DNA from 2 places in the Psychromonas aquatilis genome. Region 2 is predicted to be linked to the other one. Evidence: predicted binding sites of a transcription regulator. Region 2 holds the regulator's gene; the other holds the start of a gene.
The links. Region 2 encodes MetJ, which represses methionine synthesis genes. Its sites were predicted from a motif close to TAGACGTCTAGACGTCTA; they were not measured.
Positions count from the first base shown of each region.

Region 1: metK (methionine adenosyltransferase) is a predicted target of MetJ. The motif match lies at 3,981-3,998, and genes of this name have one in related genera.

Region 1 is NZ_JBAKAZ010000020.1:31,809-38,521, forward strand. It holds gene hemE (uroporphyrinogen decarboxylase) at 1-769, opposite strand, end outside; gene nudC (NAD(+) diphosphatase) at 896-1,702, opposite strand; gene rsd (sigma D regulator) at 1,898-2,377, shown strand; gene V6256_RS07085 (peptidoglycan DD-metalloendopeptidase family protein) at 2,480-3,793, opposite strand; gene metK (methionine adenosyltransferase) at 4,043-5,191, shown strand; gene V6256_RS07095 (SprT family zinc-dependent metalloprotease) at 5,216-5,704, shown strand; gene V6256_RS07100 (RNA methyltransferase) at 6,223-6,713, opposite strand, start outside.
Region 2 is NZ_JBAKAZ010000026.1:5,065-11,777, forward strand. It holds gene nadB (L-aspartate oxidase) at 1-11, shown strand, start outside; gene V6256_RS08320 (protein YgfX) at 8-460, opposite strand; gene V6256_RS08325 (FAD assembly factor SdhE) at 432-683, opposite strand; gene ygfZ (tRNA-modifying protein YgfZ) at 942-1,916, shown strand; gene V6256_RS08335 (class I adenylate cyclase) at 2,062-4,599, shown strand; gene metJ (met regulon transcriptional regulator MetJ) at 4,725-4,991, shown strand; gene V6256_RS08345 (bifunctional 4-hydroxy-2-oxoglutarate aldolase/2-dehydro-3-deoxy-phosphogluconate aldolase) at 5,060-5,683, opposite strand; gene kdgK (2-dehydro-3-deoxygluconokinase) at 5,708-6,643, opposite strand.

The sequences.
Region 1 (6,713 bases), on a different contig from region 2:
CAATCCACTGTCCACCATTCTTAGTAAATAAAGTAACAGGGATTTTTTGACCCTCATGTGAACGCTTTAAATTATCCACAATCTTATGCATATATTGTAATGAGAAGTCTTGGTAATCACGAGGTGATAAAACGCCGCCCCATGTATCAAAGACCATCACTGATTGCGCGCCAGCTTCAATTTGAGCATTTAAGTAAGCAATGACTGAGTCCGCTAATTTGTCTAATAAAGCATGTAAAATTTGAGGATCTGCAAAGGCCATTTTTTTAATTTTAGTAAAGGCTTTCGAGCTACTTCCTTCTACCATATAAGTTGCTAGTGTCCATGGACTACCTGAAAAGCCAATTAATGGCACTTCACCTTTTAAATCACGTCGAATAGCACGCACGGCATTCATTACATACTGCAGCTCACCTTCTGGATCAGGCATGATCAAGTTATCAACGTCTTTTTTACAACTAATAGGACGTTCGAATTTTGGGCCTTCACCTTCTGAAAAATATAAACCTAAGCCCATTGCATCAGGGATCGTTAAAATATCAGAAAATAAAATCGCCGCATCTAAGTCAAAACGACGAAGCGGCTGCAAAGTCACTTCTGAAGCGAGATCTGCACTGCGACATAATGACATGAAATCACCAGCTTGTGCTCGAGTTGCTTTATATTCAGGTAAATAACGGCCAGCTTGACGCATCATCCAGACTGGTGTTTTATCTACTTCTTTTTTTAACAAAGCACGAAGATAGCGATCGTTTTTTAATTCTGTCATTAGTAACCTTTTTTACTTTAACTTTGATAGTTTTACGTGGTCATTCCAAATTATTGATAGATAATACTACAGTCGTTTTATAAATAAACTTGGTAATTCCTATCAATCCGATATCCAAGCCCTAGCTTAACGACATCGCTTTAATGTTTTCTCAATTAATTTTCGCGCAATTGTGCCATGCTTTGGCATGATTGGTAAGTTATCAGCATCATACCAATTTGCTTCAACTAATTCATGTGTGTCAGCACACACTTCTCCAGAAGCATAATCAGCAGTAAATCCCATCATCAAGGAATGAGGAAAAGGCCAAGGTTGACTGCTCACATATTGAATATTTTTAACTTTAATACCAACTTCTTCAAAGACTTCCCGCTCAATACAGGCCTCTAGAGACTCCCCTGCTTCAGTAAAACCCGCTAAGGTTGTATAAACAGGGTAATTACTTTGCTGATGACGTTTATGCAATGCTAATAAAATTTGTTTATGCTTGCGAATAGCAACAATAATACAAGGTGAGACACGTGGATAAGCTCGATGTTGACAATGATAACATTTCATTGCAATTTCCCAATCAATCTCCTGCATTTTCTGACCACACTGACCGCAAAACTGATGAGTTTTATAGAATAATGCAATCTGTAAAGCGCGCCCTGACATGTCAAACAATAGGTCAGGCACTCTGCCCAACAAAGAGCGAAGCGTAACATAGTCGCCTAACCCAACATCTAAAAAATCATCAAGTTCAACAAGATAACAAGAAGCACCATTATACTCACCAAGTAAACGTTTATTCACTGTTGCCCCTTCAGGAAATGGTAAATCATTGATGCTACCAAAAGGGATTAATTCCCCTTTATCTAAGGCAACTAACTTGCCTTGAGAAACGATAAACCACCATGCTTCTTGCTCGTTTTCTTCGATCACCTGATTCATTTTATTACTCAATTCAAACTAAATTAACATAGTATAACGCAAATAGATGAGGTGCATTAAAGGTTAATAATAATCTCTTAAATTTGTAAAAACTTACAATGGGTATAAGGTCACAGTAATTTTTAAACAAAAGTATATGCTTAAATTAGAAGGTCATTCACTTCTATTATCAAATATACCTTTATAGGAGGCCACATGCTTAATAAACTTAAACAAGCAAAAGAGGAATGGGGTGGTGCACTTTCTATTATAGATAACTGGTTAGACGCTCGTCAAAAATTGGTTATTTTATATTGCCAACTCGCAGGGCTTCCCCCTTACCAAGATCAAAAAAAAGGGTTACCGCAACAAGCTTTAATTACTGAGTTCTGCCAATTATTATTAGATTATGCATCCACAGGGCATTTTGAAATTTATCATCAAATCATTGCGCAATCTAAACTAGATGGGGAAGAAAACCTTAAAATTGCACAAGAGCTGTATTCGCGTATCACCACCACAACAGACATTGCATTAAACTTTAATGATACCTATGCAGAAGATGCATCTGATCAAGCAATGTTAAATTTTGATCAAGATCTTTCTAGGTTAGGTGAGGTTATTGAGAGTCGCTTTGAGCGGGAAGATCAACTATTAGAAATCGTTCATTTACACCATACGTTATCTATTACGTAATGAAAAAGCCTCAATTATACGTAAATATAATTGAGGCTTTATAAATTAACGAGAAATCACTTAATCAAGGCAGCATCCTTAATTAAGCAGTTTTTATTTCTTTTATAACTCTCCCATTTCCTTTAATGCTAGGTCACGAGTTGCCTTAAAGGCTTTAATTTTATTGGCAGGCACTTCTTGAGAAAGAGGCAGAGACACTTTCATCGCATCAACAGGCTTACCGTTAATATGGAATTCATAATGTAGATGCGCACCAGTAGAACTTCCCGTATTACCTGACTTAGCAATTAACTCCCCCATCGCAACTCGCTGACCTTTTGTCACTAAACGTTTGCTCAAATGTAAGTAACGCGTAGTGTATTTTCGGCCATGTTTGATAACAATGTAATTACCTGCAGCGGGGTGATAACCAGCTCGTAAAACGACACCATCACCAATGCTGTATACATTGGTTCCTGTACGAACGGCAAAATCAGTTCCGTTGTGTGGACGAACACGTTTAGTAATAGGATGAAGGCGACGAGGATTAAAAGGAGAACTTATTCTAGGGCGGCCATTGACTGGGTATCGACGGTAAGCTTTAGTTAAGCCCATGCCATCTTTATCATAATAACGACCATCATCGCTTAAAAATGCCGTATACGCAGTTGATCCCCTTTCGATAATCACTGCTAATACTTCACTTTCATTGGCATAAGCCCCTTCAATATATTGTTTAGCAACAAGCGATTTAAACGTATCGCCTGCTCGTAGCCGTTTAAAATCCAACTTATCTTGTAAAGCATTAGAGATTTGTTGAATTTGACTAGAAGTAAGGCCACTTCTTTTTGCACTGACATAAAAACTGCCATTGATCGTTCCATGGTAATAATTATTACGCCACTCACCTTTTTTTGTTTCTATCTTAGACAGGTACTCTCCATCTTTTAATACAAAACTTAATGTCGTTGCGCGGTCAATGACTAGCTTCAGAGCTAATAATTCATTTTTAGGACCAATTTGAAGGTGTATTTCTTGCCCTGGAAGTAAATTAGCCAATCGAATATGCTCTGCATCGGCCTCTAATACTTCTTGTAAATTAGCTGCCGGTATATTTTGATCAGAAAATATCTGGCTTAACGTATCGCCCGATTTAATGGTAATAACCGCTTCTCTATTGCCAGAGAACTCAGGGTATAAATTATTACTTTCAACACTGCCCTGCCCTTGTGGAACCGCAATTGATTTTTTTACTTGAGTTGAAATATTTTCTGGTAAAACCAACTCTTTAGTTACTTTTTTATTGGATGCCTCTGGATGCGGAATAAGGCTAATCAGAATTAATATAACAAACAGTAAAATAAGCAGCCAAAAGTGTAAACGAGGCAATTTATTAATGAGTGAGAAAAACTTTTTAAACTGGAATTGTAAAGGCATAAACGATCTCGAATAAACAGGGAAAATATAACCACAAAATAAAAATGACGGGAGTATAACTCATCGCTAGTTTATCTTTAAGGGAATATACGCATAATTTTTAAAAGGTTATGACCACTAAAAAGTACAAACAGTTCTAAATTATTTTAAAATATTATGCTGTCATATCATGTAAAAAAATGTATTATAGACGTCTAGATGTTCAAACATCCAAAGTTTTTAATTCATATAGCCCGAATAGGAGTTCACATGTCACGTGACTTATTTACTTCAGAATCAGTTTCTGAAGGTCATCCAGATAAAATCGCAGATCAAATTTCTGATGCAGTACTTGATGCAATTTTAAAACAAGATACTAAAGCACGTGTTGCTTGTGAAACCTATGTAAAAACAGGCATGGTAATGGTAGGTGGTGAAATCACTACTGATGCATGGGTTGATATTGAAGAAATTACACGTAAAACAGTACGTGATATTGGTTACACTAGTTCAGAAATGGGTTTTGATGCAGATTCTTGTGCTGTATTAAATGTAGTTGGTAAACAATCGCCAGATATCAACCAAGGTGTTGATCGCTCTGACCCACGTGAGCAAGGTGCTGGTGACCAAGGTTTAATGTTTGGCTATGCGACTAATGAAACTGAAGTTTACATGCCAGCTCCTGTTACTTATGCACATCGTCTTGTTAAAAAACAAGCTGAAGTACGTAAAAGTGGTCAACTAGACTGGTTACGCCCAGATGCAAAAAGCCAAGTAACTTTTGCTTATGATCAAGGTAAAATTGTAGGTATCGATGCGGTTGTATTATCAACACAGCACCGTGAAGATATTAAGCAATCAGACTTAGTTGAAGCAGTAATGGAAGAGATTATTAAACCAGTACTACCAGCAGATCTATTATCTGAACGTACTAAATTCCATATCAATCCAACAGGTCGCTTTGTTATTGGTGGTCCAGTAGGTGATTGTGGTTTAACAGGTCGTAAAATTATCGTTGATACATATGGCGGTACTGCTCGTCACGGTGGTGGTGCATTCTCAGGTAAAGATCCATCAAAAGTTGACCGTAGTGCCGCATACGCAGCACGTTACGTAGCAAAAAACATAGTTGCTGCTGGTTTAGCTGACCGTTGTGAGATTCAAGTTTCTTATGCCATTGGTGTTGCTGAGCCAACATCAATTAGTGTAGAAACATTCGGTACTGAAAAAGTGGCAAAAGGGTTAATCGTAAGCCTAGTAAGTGAACACTTTGACCTTCGCCCATATGGCTTAATCGAAATGTTAGACCTGATTAAACCAATCTACCAAGAAACAGCAGCTTATGGTCACTTTGGTCGTGAGCAATTCCCTTGGGAATCGCTAGATAAAGTAGAAGCTTTAAAAGCAGCTGCATTTTAACGGCTAGTATTTAAATAGAACGCAATGTTAAGCATTGAAGATAAAAAAGCACTTGCAGTTAAAGGTGAAGATTGTTTCATTTTAGCGGAGTGCTTTTTCGATCGCGCCTTTAAGCGCCCAGGTTATTTATTCAATCAGGGAGGTCGTAGTGCCGGTAGCGCACACTTGCAAAAGAACCTACTCAACTTTAATCCGATTTTATACCATCAAAATAAAGCGATTTTTATTAAAGAAGTCGTTGCGCATGAAATTGCTCACCTAATCACCTATCAATTATACGGCCGAGTAAAGCCTCATGGTAAAGAATGGCAATATATTATGACTCAGGTCTTTAACTTACCTGCTAATACAACACATCAATTAGATATTAGTGATGTTCAAGGAAAGTTATTTTTATACCGTTGTGCATGTAGCGAGCATCAATTAACAGTCCGTCGTCATAATAAAATTAAAAAAGGGACTGTTTATTTGTGTAAGAAGTGTAAGTGTGAATTAGAAGAAGTCAGTAAATAGTTCAGTAAACAATAATGTGGGATTAATATTGCAACTACTCCAACCCCCCGCCTTTATAGTTGCAATATTAATTATACCAATTCATCAACAGATAGAGCTTTCTGTGATGGCGATAAACATTTATCAGTTTATCTTTAACCGTCCCTCACTGTGCGATAAAAGCCGGTTAATATTCATCATCGGCAATGTGCGTTACCTTAATGAAGGTGCTGTTACTATTAATGTAAAAGGTAGGACATCCTTTTAAGTTAATATACAAAAAAACAACTTATTATTAATGCCTTTATTATTTCACTTTACATTCACCTGGACGAAGAAAATGCGTTAAGTGAAGCTAATTAATAATGTGTTTCTCTGCCAGCAACTAAATGATAATAGATATCATTATTAACTGTCAATCATTAAAATCAAATTTTTTAAATTAAATTTACTATTCCCAAAAACAAAAAATCCGGTACAAAGACCGGATTTTTAAAATGTTCTTTTAAAACAAATTGATAAAGCTAAATTAATTTTAATTAACGTTTAAAATTATCTAAAATAATTCCTGTTGCCATTGCCACATTTAATGATTCTGCTTGGCCAAAGTTAGGAATAGTGATCTTATCTGTAATTAATTGACCCACTTGCTCAGAAATACCATGTGATTCACTGCCCATGACAATGAAAGCATTATCAACTAATTTGCTTTTATGAATATTTTCTCCTTCCAAAAAAGCACCATAAATTGGCTTATCCTGAGCTGACAAGTAGCTATATAAATCAGTATGACTCACTTTAACTCGCGCAAAAGACCCCATCGTTGCGGCAATAACTTTAGGATTGTAAAGATCTGCACAATCCGTACTGCAAATAATATGTTCAATACCGTACCAATCGGCCACACGTATAATCGTCCCCAAGTTACCAGGGTCTCCCACTTGGTCTAATACCAGAACTAATTGGTTATTTTTAATGTCAGGTAACTCACTCGCTTTAGATTTAACGATCGCAATAACCGTATTATTGG
Region 2 (6,713 bases):
ACAAAGATTAAGCTGACTTAGTTTGTTTTATTAAACGCGCCAATAAGTAAAACTCTTTGGTTTCAATACTATCTTTAAAGACAACAAACCATTTATTGGGTTTGTTGTCTTTCCTCTCCATCACCAGGGCCAATGGATTAGACTGTTCCACACATAAAAAAATAACCCAAGCATTATAAAAAGAGCGCGAGCTAATACGCCCATTTACTGAGATCGGTTGTTGAACTTCAATATCAGCACGTTCTGAGAAGCGACAAATAAAGGGTAATGTTTTAAGTGAAAAAACCAGATAGGAAGATGTTAGTAAGTACAGAACGAGAATAATGCCGCTAATCCAGCTTACTCCCCACAATAACAATAATAAAATAGCACAAGCCAATAAAACAATTATCGCCAATAACTTGGCGATAAACGATGGTTTATTGACAATCTTATACTTTAACGCGCTTAAGGATGACATCAACAATTTCAGCCAATTGTGGATCAGGGCAGACTTTATGTCCCATAAACCACGCAAATAACTCAGGATCTTCACAAGTAAGCAAACGTTGAAAAGCTATTTTATGTCGATCACTTAAATCACTATATGCCTCTTTCACAAAGGGCATAAATAATACATCAAGCTCTAACATCCCACGACGGCAAGCCCATAATAAACGAGCAATAGAAACCTCTTCAGACATGACGGTTACTTCCTTTTAAAAATGTACCGGGCACCATTTTAAAATGGCCCCATAATAATAAATACTTGGGATAATGTTCAAAACACATCACAACAGACAAATCGATATAAATAAGAACAATTGTTGGGTTGTTCTGTTCATTCAGTATAGAGTGCACAACATCATAACAACAACATTTTATTCACAGCAACTACTGACAAAATAGCCTGTGAGCTATAACATTATAAAAAACATATTCGTTCATAAATGAGGCAAAACATGCGCACACTTAGTCAACTTGAAGATATTAGCCAATTACCAGACTTAGTGCTTTGTTCACTGAATAGTTGGGATTTAATCAGTATTACCGGTGAAGATAGGATTTCTTTCTTACAGGGGCAACTAACCTGTGACTTAGCAGCATTAACACCAGGACAACAAACATTAGCAGCACACTGTAATCCACAAGGCAAAGTGTGGAGTATTACACGAGTCATTATGCTAGAAGATAGAGTGTTATTAACTCAACCGAGCTCTGTCTCTGAGACTCAATTACCTGAACTAAAAAAATACGCTGCTTTCTCTAAAGTAGAAATAAAAAAAGAAACTGAATACCAAATATTTGGTTTAGCCGGCCGAAAATCAGCTGAATATATTGCAGCAGAGGTGGATACGGCAGCAACACATGAAACCAGCCGTTTACTTGAGAGTGGAACTGTCTTAATAAAACAACCTTCGCCATCTCTTCGCTATATGGCAATCATGAAGAATGACGTTGCTGATGCGTTATTATCTGACTTACAAAATAAGGCTGAGATTTTCGATGATAGTTTATGGAATGCAATGAATATTGCTGCAGGTGTTGGCTTTGTTGAGGCTCAAACAACCGGCCAGTTTATTCCTCAAATGCTCAATTTACAGGCGTTAGATGGCATCTCATTTACTAAAGGCTGTTATATTGGGCAAGAAACAATTGCTAGAGCAAAATATCGAGGTGCAAATAAACGAGCAATGTTTATTTTAACCGGTAACGCAAATAATGCCCCTACACCAGGACAAACTGTTGAAGTTTTATTAGGGGAAAACTGGAAGCGAGTTGGCATTGTTATTTCAGCCTGTCAGTATGGCGATCAACATATTGAAATGTTAGCTGTATTACCAAAAGACACCAGCTCTTCAGCAACATTTAGAATAAAAGAAGTAGAGGATTCAATACTTTACTGTGCACCTTTACCATATCAAATTCCCTCATAATCCCCTTTCATCCCTCGTATTTTTACGAGGGATTTTAGCATATACAGGCAAAGTGAATATTTACCAATAGTAACTAATTAATGTTATAATGCTCACAGTTTTCTAAAGAAAATATTAAATAACACTTACATACATGGAACATAGATTGAGTCAAGAAATCATCCAATTGCGTAATAAAGCAGATGAGTTTTCGCGCCTACGCGTAAACTCTGCTTTAGCATTGATGAGAAAAGATGAGGCAAATGTTTTTAAAATATTTCCAATCTTACTGCACTTAAATGAACCTACTTTACCTGGCTATATTGATGCTGATGTGCCTAAAGGTATTTGCCAATTTACCCCAAATGAACAACAACAGTCACTAAGTTTACAACTATTCGATTTTAAATTGCCTGACACCTCTCCTGCTTTACCTGAAATCATCGGGTTATATGCAATGGGAAGTACTTCTTCAATTGGACAATGTTCGGAAAGTGATTTAGATATTTGGGTTTGTTACTCACATAAATTAGATCCTGATAGAGTTGAACTACTCAATAAAAAAACTTGGGAAATTACCCATTGGGCTGAAAGTTTAGCTGTTGAGCTAAATTTTTTCCTAATACCCGATAATAAATTTAGAGTTAACAATAAAGCAGAATTAAGTGATGAGTCATGCGGTACATCACAACACATGTTACTGCTAGATGAGTTCTATCGCACATCTTTACGCGTTGCTGGCAAACGTATTTTATGGCGACAAATTCCACATGATCACGAACATGATTATGATGATTATGTAAAAAAATTATATGACAATAAACAAATTGAAGAAGATGATTGGTTAGACCTTGGGGGTTTACACTCTGTACCGGCTGAAGAGTTATTCGGTGCAACTTTGTGGCAACTTTATAAAGGCATTGATAACCCTTACAAAGCAACATTAAAAACTATTTTAATGGAGGCTTACTCATGGGAATATCCAAATACAGAGTTAATATCAACTTCCTATAAAAAAAGCTTTCAAGAACAACATTTCTATAATGAGCACTTAGATCCCTATTGTCTGATGCTAAGTAAAGTTAGCGATTACTTAATCAGTATTAATGACCTCAATCGTTTGGAGTTAGTGCGAGTATGCTTTTATTTCAAAACAGAAGAAGCGTTATCCAAACCTTCTTCGTCTGAAAGTACCTCTTGGCGTAGAGCAATTTTAAAAAACCTCATTAAACAATGGGGCTGGACTGAAAGCCAGATAATAGATTTAGATAATCGCCATAACTGGAAAATACGAGAAGTACAGCAAGCAAACTCATTATTACTTGATGCATTGATGTTGAGCTATAGTAATTTAATTAAGTTTGCACGAGTTAATAATATTAGTGAATCTATTAGTGCTGAAGATATTGGCATCTTATCGCGTAAACTTTACGCTGCTCATGAAACCTTACCGGGTAAGGTCGATATTATTAACCCTAATATTTCGCCTAATTTAATAGAGAAGCACCTTAGCCTCATTCAAATTCCGGAACATCGTAAAAATAAAGCAGGATGGTATTTATATAATAGTAAGCTAGAACCTTTTGAGCTAGCTAATACCCCCTGCTTAGGCTATTCACCTTATTTATCTAAACTCGTTGCATGGAGTTATGTCAACGGTTTGTACGATGAAGACACTGAACTTCACTTATACAACCAAGGCTCTGATCTTGTTGATAAAAATTTGAATCAATTTGCCAAGGACTTATACAGTGTTTTCCCTATTTATGTTCCTAAAGCAAGCGACAAAGCGCTTAGCGCCCCCTGTGCAATTAAGTATTTATCTATCTTTCTTAATGTTGAAAAAGATCCAACCAGGCATTGGCAAGATACAGAAGAGAGTGAATTAAACCAGATTGATAATGTGATGGCTTATGGTGAGCACAAAGAAAGCTTAATTGGCAGTATCGACTTTATATACCGTAACTCATGGAACGAAGTAAGAACATTACACTTTAATAGCCAATTTTCAGTAGTTGAAGCATTGAATACGATTTTATCGAAAATGCATCAAGATGCATCACCACCAAGTAAAATTGATCTCTTTTGTTATAGCCGCCATTTCAGCGAACAAATTTGTAACTCTTTTGGCAAAAAACTTGATGAGTTTATTCAATTACGTTTGCATACGGTACATACTCGCTCAGTCCAAACCCTATGGACCGGTGGAAGGAAGTTTGGTTTTTACTTTGAACGTAAAGGGGTATCCTTACAACATTTAGAAAGTGCTGTTGATATCTATAGCCATATATCGAATAAGAAACTATCCGCTAGTTCCTTAAATCTAAAAACAACCTTCTATGATCAAACGGCCGATATCATCGAGTCACATATCAGTGAAGGTTTAATACAATTCTTTTTTGAAAATCACACCGATGGTTTTAATATATATATTGCAAATGCAGAAAATGAAGTGGAAACTTTTTTAAACTTTGCTGGCTCCAAAAATGAATTTGTACAAAATGTAAATCGCTTTTATGCTTCCAATAATTACCTCTCCGATGAGGTAAGTGAGCAAGTTAATTTTAATTTACCTCAGTTTTATGATATTTCATTAAATGAAGATAAAACACTATCTTTAAGTCCATTTAAAAGTAGTAAAATAAAACCGCGTATACGAGAAACATTAACCGTTTTTGATACCAATAAATCAGAACCTTTTTAATAAACCGTCATTCATGGTCACTAACGCTTAATTCTTGTGATGGACTTCTAGCCATCTTTACGTTCAGATTGCCATAATAAAAAAATCGAGGTAAAATAACAGTAATTTTTTTCAAGGTTACTATTATGACAACAAAATGGAATGGTGAATATATTAGCCCTTATGCCGAACACGGTAAAAAAAGTGAGCAGGTAAAAAAAGTAACTGTCTCAATCCCAACTAAGGTGCTTAAAATATTAACGGATGAACGAACTAGAAGGCAAGTGAATAACTTACGCCACGCAACTAACAGTGAATTGCTATGTGAGGCTTTTCTACATGCCTACACAGGGCAGCCATTACCTGAAGATGAAGAACTAGATAAAAACCAAACTGAAAATATAAATAAATAAATACTTCTGTTACAAAAAAGCCTTGATTACATACATAATCAAGGCTTTTTTATATAAACCGCTTTTAATTAACCTAAAGCTGCAACAGCTTCTTTAACTAAAACAGCAATCTTATCCCACTCACGGTTATCAATTAAGTTTGCAGGCACCATCCAAGTACCACCACAAGCTAATACCGCATCAATATCTAAATATTCATTGATGTTTGCAGGTGAAACACCACCAGTAGGCATAAAGCTAACTGGGTAAACAGCCGTTAAAGATTTCAACATTGATACACCGCCTGAAGGGCCTGCAGGGAAGAATTTTAACGTAGTTAAACCCATTTCCATTGCTTGCTCAACTAAAGATGGGTTGTTAACGCCAGGGATAATTGGCATGTTACGTTGTTGACAGTATTTAACTGTTGTTGGATTAAAACCAGGGCTTACAATAAAATCTACGCCAGCATCAATTGCTTGATCGACTGTTTCGCTGTTTAATACTGTACCCGCACCAATTAACATCTCAGGAAATGCTTCGCGCAAGTTTTTAATTGATTCTGCTGCGGCAGGAGTACGGAAAGTTATTTCTGCACATGGCATGCCGTTTTCAACTAATACTTTACCCAGTGGAACAGCATCAGCAGCATCCTTAATTGCAATAACAGGGATCACTTTCAATGTTTGTAGTTTTTCGTTTAATGTTGTCATTTCTTATTTCCTAATTGTAAGTAATTAATCTACGAATGGAGCTATAAATTGTGCATCGATAATGGCACCTTTATGCTGAATAACGGTTGCTGCAACATTATGTGCTTTCATTGCCGATGCTTCGCTACTTTCGCCTAATAAACGGCCAGACATATAACCTGCGGCAAATGAATCGCCGGCAGCGTTAGTATCAATAACTTTAGATTTTTCTATTAAATTTGCTTTAACACTAATTTGATCATCTGCTGTAATAACTAAACATTCCTTGCTACCGCGCTTAATAACAATCTCAGTCACGCCAAGTGCTAATGAGCGTTTAATACAATCTTCGATACAGGTATCGCCAAAAACAGCCTCTTCGTCATCAAATGTTAATAGTCCAGTATGTGTCACTGATAATATTTTTTTGTAGTTTTCAACAGCTTGCTCTTGCGAGTCCCATAATTTCGGACGGTAGTTATTATCAAAAATAACTTTACCACCAGCTGCTTTATATTCGGTTAACAAGGCATATAACTTTTCACGGCTATCTGCTGGTAAAATCGCTAAGCTAATACCAGATAAATAGATAGCGTCTTGTTTTAAAAGGTTTTCAAGTAATTCTTCGCTGGCTGTTTCTAACCAGTATTTAGCAGCTGAATCAGCACGCCAATACATAAAACTACGCTCGCCTGTGTCATCTGTATCTACAATATAAATACCTGGTTGTTTTGTTTCTGAGCGCTGAATAAATTGATCATTGATACCTTCCGATAACCAATTATCGACCATTCCTTGGCTTACTTTATCTGTACCTAATGCTGTTACATAACTTACATTAAGCGCTTTATTAGCAGTTAAACGTGATAAATAAACAGCTGTATTTAAAGTATCTCCGCCAAAGCCTTGGCGTAATGTGCCGCCTACATCCTGTAGTTCAATCATACATTCGCCGATTAATGCGATATTAAAACTAGCCATTTATCACCTCAATTAAAAAATTAATTTTCATTATTAACCAGCTCAAGCCATCGTCAAATGGTACTGGTAT